Regions from separate parts of the Pseudomonas sp. GW822-FHT02D10 genome, predicted to be linked through region 1. Evidence: predicted binding sites of a transcription regulator. Region 1 holds the regulator's gene; the other holds the start of a gene.
What was found. The regulator FliA, encoded in region 1, starts transcription of late flagellar genes. The targets are predictions, from matches to a motif close to CTAAAGTTTNNNNNNNNNNNGCCGNTAA.
Positions count from the first base shown of each region.

Region 2: motA (flagellar motor stator protein MotA) is a predicted target of FliA. The motif match lies at 777-804, and genes of this name have one in related genera.

Region 1 covers NZ_JBXAOB010000020.1:4,687-7,768, reverse strand. The annotation lists gene AC1RPZ_RS24215 (chemotaxis protein CheA) at 1-195, opposite strand, end outside; gene AC1RPZ_RS24210 (protein phosphatase CheZ) at 210-998, opposite strand; gene AC1RPZ_RS24205 (chemotaxis response regulator CheY) at 1,030-1,401, opposite strand; gene fliA (RNA polymerase sigma factor FliA) at 1,566-2,306, opposite strand; gene fleN (flagellar synthesis regulator FleN) at 2,303-3,082, opposite strand, start outside.
Region 2 covers NZ_JBXAOB010000016.1:66,479-69,560, reverse strand. The annotation lists gene AC1RPZ_RS22185 (HDOD domain-containing protein) at 1-706, opposite strand, end outside; gene motA (flagellar motor stator protein MotA) at 873-1,724, shown strand; gene motB (flagellar motor protein MotB) at 1,728-2,768, shown strand; gene rsgA (small ribosomal subunit biogenesis GTPase RsgA) at 2,869-3,082, opposite strand, start outside.

The DNA of each region.
Region 1 (3,082 bases):
CTCCACCAGCTCGTTGAGCTGGAGGAAGCCGGCGCCCCCTTTTACAGTGTGAAAACCGCGAAAAATTGCATTGAGCAGATCCGCATCATCGGGTCGGCTTTCCAGCTCGACCAGTTGCTCGGACAGTTGCTCTAGAATCTCGCCGGCCTCAACCAGGAAATCCTGAAGGATCTCTTCATCGGCGCCGAAGCTCATGTGTATGGGTGCTCCTAGAATCCAAGGCTGGAAAGCAAATCGTCTACATCGTCCTGACCGGACACAACGTCTTCTCGTTTATCGGCATGAATCTGCGGACCTTCACCCTGCGAGAGATGTTTTTGCGGATCTTTTTCAGCCAGCATCGCTTCATGGTCATGTTCGATGCCCGCAAAGCGGTCGACCTGACTGGCCATGAGCACGAGCTTGAGCAGGTTGCTTTCGACTTCGGTGACCAATTGGGTCACGCGCTTGATCACCTGACCGGTTAGATCCTGGTAATCCTGAGCCAGCAGAATATCGTTGAGGTTGCCCGAGACGACGCGAGTGTCCTCCGCGCTACGCGTCAGGAAACCGTCGACACGCCGGGCCAGTTCGCGGAACTCTTCGGCACCGACTTCGCGGCGCATGAAACGCCCCCAGTCCGCGCTCAAAGCCTGGGCATCAGTGCTCAGACCATTGACCAGCGGAGTGCTGTTCTCGACCAGGTCCATGGTGCGATTCGCAGCCGCCTCGGTCAGTTTGACCACATAGGACAGGCGCTCGGTGGCATCCGTGATCTGTGAGACTTCCTCGGCTTGCGGCATGTGCGGGTCAATCTGAAAATTGACGATCGCGCTATGCAGTTCGCGAGTGAGCTTGCCCACTTCCTGGTACAGGCCGCGGTCACGGGTCTGATTGAGCTCATGGATCAATTGCACAGCGTCGCCGAACCTGCCCTTTTCAAGGCTTTCGACCAGTTCCTGGGCATGTTTTTTCAGGGTCGACTCGAAATCGCCCTGTGAAGATTCTCTTTGCTCCATAGCTCCCCCCGTGGCGCAGTGGCTCCGCACATCAACCGATGCGTTCGAATATTTTTTCGATTTTTTCTTTCAACGCCTGGGCCGTGAAGGGTTTGACCACATAGCCGTTTACACCGGCTTGAGCGGCTTCGATGATCTGCTCGCGTTTGGCTTCGGCAGTGACCATCAGCACCGGAAGATGCTTGAGCTTTTCATCGGCGCGCACATGGCGCAGCAGATCGATACCGGTCATGCCCGGCATGTTCCAGTCCGTTACCAGAAAGTCGATGCTCCCGCTGTTGAGGACGGGAATGGCGGTAATACCGTCGTCCGCCTCGACCGTGTTGGTGAACCCAAGGTCACGCAACAGGTTTTTTATGATCCGCCGCATCGTTGAGAAGTCATCAACGATGAGGATTTTCATGTTCTTGTCCAATTCGACCTCCAAGCAGTCTTAAACGCGTTCAGCACCTGAACACGCCATTCAATCAATCAGGTAGAGCACTCAACGACTGTCTGGAGCACAACGGATGAAGACCGGCACAGCTACGCCATACCTGTTTCGTTCGCAGTGTCCCCACACTGCTGTCAGCGCGCTCGCCACTCCCCCAAACGCCCCCGCAAACGGGCCGCGCACTGGCTGTGTAACTGGCTGACCCGCGATTCACTGACCCCCAGGACCTCACCGATTTCCTTGAGGTTCAGCTCTTCGTCGTAGTACAGCGCCAACACCAGTCGCTCACGCTCCGGCAAATTGGCAATCGCGTCCGCCAGTGCAGCCTGGAAACGTTCATCTTCCAGGTCGCGCGACGGTTCGAGATGAGCACTCGCGCCATCCTCGTGCAGCCCTTCATGCTCGCCGTCCTGCAACAGATCGTCGAAGCTGAACAGGCGACTGCCCAAGGTGTCGTTCAAAATCCCGTAATAATCGTCGAGACTCAATTGGAGTTCGGCCGCAACCTCGTGATCTTTAGCGTCGCGCCCGGTTTTAGCTTCAATTGAGCGAATCGCATCACTCACCATCCGGGTATTGCGGTGGACCGAGCGTGGCGCCCAGTCACCCTTGCGGACTTCATCGAGCATCGCACCACGGATGCGGATCCCCGCATACGTCTCAAAACTCGCGCCTTTGCTCGCGTCGTATTTGGTCGACACTTCGAGCAAACCGATCATGCCGGCCTGGATCAGGTCTTCGACTTGAACACTGGCCGGCAAGCGCGCCAACAGGTGATAGGCAATACGTTTTACCAGTGGCGCGTAACGCTCGATCAGTTCGTACTGCGCGTCACGCGCCGACTTCTTGTACAGGTTGTAACCGCTGGCTGTCATAGAACCGGACCCGCAGTTTGCTGCACCAGACGCTCGACGAAAAACTCCAGATGCCCACGCGGGTTGGCAGGCAGTGGCCAGGTATCGACCTTCTGCGCGATGGCCTTGAACGCCAGCGCACATTTGGAACGAGGAAAGGCTTCATACACGGCGCGTTGCTTCTGCACGGCCTTGCGCACGCATTCGTCGTAAGGCACCGCACCGACGTATTGTAAGGCGACGTCGAGGAAGCGATCCGTGACCTTGGTCAACTTGGCGAACAGGTTTCGCCCTTCCTGAGGGCTTTGCGCCATGTTGGCCAGCACCCGGAAGCGGTTCATGCCGTAATCGCGGTTGAGCAGTTTGATCAGCGCATAGGCGTCAGTGATCGACGTCGGCTCGTCGCACACCACCAGCAACACTTCCTGGGCGGCGCGAACAAAACTGACGACCGATTCACCAATACCCGCCGCCGTGTCGATCACCAATACGTCGAGATTATCGCCAATGTCGCTGAACGCCTGAATCAGGCCAGCATGCTGGGCTGGGCTGAGGTGAACCATGCTCTGGGTACCGGACGCTGCTGGAACAATACGAATTCCGCCCGGCCCCTGAAGTAATACATCGCGCAGCTCACAGCGCCCTTCGATGACGTCGGCCAGCGTACGCTTGGGCGTGAGCCCCAGCAGGACGTCGACGTTCGCCAGCCCCAGATCGGCGTCCAGCAGCATGACGCGCCGGCCGAGCTCAGCAAGAGCCAGGGACAAGTTTACTGACACATTAGTCTTCCCGACGCC
Region 2 (3,082 bases), on a different contig from region 1:
GGTGATCGGCGTCGCGGGCGATGTGCAGGACTTTCGCCAGTTCGCGTTGTTCATCCAGCAGCAGTCGATAGCCTTGGCCTACCCAGTTCGGCAAGCGCCAGACCTCCACCAGTGCCTGGCCGAGGTCCAGCAGGCGCACGCCGAACAACTCTTTTTCGACCTTGCCCGCTGGCTCACCTTTGTGCAGAACCCGCAGCTCCCAGTCTTCGAGCAACTGCGGGAAGGTCAATGCCAGTGGCCAGAACGGCGAGAGAAACAGCAGGCTACCCCAGTGGATGTCCTGCCAGAGCCGTGCCAGGCGGCTGGCAAAAAAACCGTTGGCTTGTTGGGCTGCGTGTTGGCTGATCAGTTGCAACTGGCGCAGAGCCGGCGGGATTTCGTTCCGGGGCAGGGCGGGCAGGTGTGCGAGCAGTTCTTCGGTGCGTTTGAGACCGAGGCGATTGATCGCCACCTCAAGGTTCTCGCTGGGCTCGCTCATGCTGCCGTGGGTGTGGCGATTGGCTTTGCGGATAACGCTGAGGGCCAGGGCCGGGCTGCCCTGCATCAATTCGGCGATATCGCGCAATGAGCTGCGATGGTCGGCGATAGCCTTGCAGACGCGATCATGGCTGGCTTGCGGCACAGGCAAAATCACCCCGTCGAGCAGCTTGACCCAGCCTTCGAGTGTGGTCGGTTTAGCCGTTGGAATGGTCGTTTCATTAGCCATGGTCGGGCGCGATCATCGTCTGCATTAAACACGCCCGGAGTGGGCCAAATTGGCTTTTCGCCTTAACTGGCTATAGTCTGGCGCAGTTTTGCCGATAAGTAGAAGAAGAGATTTTTTAACTTCCGAATATGACCTTGAACCCGACTCAGTAAGTACCTTCCTACCTATGGCTAAAATTATCGGCATCATCGTCGTATTCGCGAGCGTGCTCGGCGGATACGTGCTTTCCCACGGCAAGATTGCCGCCCTGATTCAGCCGTTCGAGGTGATGATCATCGCTGGCGCGGCGCTGGGTGCATTCCTTCAGGCCAACCCCGGTCACATGACGATGCACGTGTTCAAGAAGTCCTTGGGCATGTTCAGTTCGCGTTTCAATCACACCTTCTACCTGGAGGTGCTGGGCCTGATCTACGAGATCCTCAACAAGAGCCGTCGCGAAGGCATGATGGCGATTGAAGGCGACATCGAAGACGCCACTGCCAGCCCGATTTTTGCCAAGTACCCGGCTGTCCTCAAGGACGAGCGCATGACCGCGTTCATCTGCGACTACTTGCGCATCATGTCGTCCGGCAACATGGCGCCGCATGAGCTCGAAGGCCTGTTCGACATGGAGCTGTTCAGCCTTAAAGAAGACCTGGAGCACCCCTCCCACGCGGTCAATGGTATCGCGGACGCCATGCCCGGTTTTGGTATCGTCGCGGCGGTACTGGGTATCGTGGTGACCATGGCCTCGCTGGGCGAAGGCGATCAGAAGTCCATCGGCCTGCACGTTGGTGCCGCTCTGGTCGGTACCTTCTTCGGTATTCTCGCGGCCTACGGTTTCTTCGGTCCGCTGGCGCACGCCCTGGCTCACGACGCCAAGGAAGAGCTGAACATCTACGAGGCCATCAAGGCTTCGTTGGTGGCTTCGGCTTCCGGCATGCCGCCATCGCTGGCCGTGGAGTTCGGGCGCAAGGTTCTGTACCCGGCGCACCGCCCTAGCTTCGCTGAGCTGGAACAAGCGGTTCGCGGTCGTTAAGTCATGGAGAATAATCAGCCGATAATCATCAAGCGCGTCAAGCGCATTGCTGGCGGGCATCACGGGGGCGCGTGGAAAATCGCCTTCGCGGACTTCGCGACGGCGATGATGGCGTTCTTCCTGGTGTTGTGGCTGTTATCCACCGCCACACCGGAACAGAAGATCGCCATCGCCGGTTACTTCAAAGACCCGATCGGCTTCTCTGAAAGCGGTACGCCGTACATCATTGATCTCGGCGGCTCTCCAGAGCTGGCGCCGGACAAGACGCTCAATCCCGAGGTCAAGTCCCAGCCGCAACCGGACAAGGTCACCGTCGATACAGACCAGGTCGAAAAAATGGCCGAGGAAGTCGAGAAGGAACGCCTTGAACTGTTGCTGCAAGAATTGCAGAACAAAGTCGAAGAGAGCCCGCAGCTGCAGAAGTTCAAGGATCAGATTCTTTTCGAAATCACCCCGGATGGCTTGCGCATCCAGATTATCGATTCCGAAAAACGACCGATGTTCGACTCCGGCAGTGCGCGCTTGAAGCCGTACTTCGAAGACATTTTGCTGGCCATGGCTGACACCATCAAGGCGGTACCGAACAAGATCAGCATCAGCGGTCACACCGACGCCAAGCCTTATACCGGCACCGGCGATTTCGGCAACTGGGAACTTTCGGCCAACCGTGCCAACGCCGCTCGCCGGGCGCTGGTGGCGGGCAGCTATCCAGAGCAGCAAGTGGCGCGGGTGGTGGGTTACGCTTCGTCGACGTTGTTCGATCGCAAAAATCCGTTCAACCCGGTCAATCGCCGTATCGACATCGTCGTGCTGACCAAGAAGGCCCAGCGTGCCATCGAGGGTGAACAAGGTGCGGAACCGGCGCCGACACCGGGGCAGGGCGCTCCGGGTGAAGTGCCTGCCGTAGCCGTCGATCCGAACGCCTTGCCGGCGGACAAGGAACCGCTGCCGGCGCATGAGCTTCGGGAGCGCTTGAACCTGTTCGACAACCCGGCACCGAAAGCCGGCGACCCGGCCAAACCGGCTGAGCCACCCAAGCAGTGACCCAATAAAAAGCCGCGATGATCGCGGCTTTTTATTGTCTGTCGTTGCAACAGCGGACAGCCAGCAGCCCCGTCAGTATCAGGGCTGCTGGACGGTCTGTTTAATAGCTGGTTTCCGGCAAACTGGCGATGATCGAGCGGTAGCTGTTCATGCGCTGCTGTTGCACGCGGCCCTCTTCCAGCGCCTTGAGCAGGGCGCAACCGGGTTCGCGGTCGTGCTTGCAGTCGCGGAAGCGGCAGGTGCCGATCAAGTCGTTGAACTCGATGAAGCCGGCTTCGACGTCGGCACGGCTGACGTGGCCCAGACCGAATTCC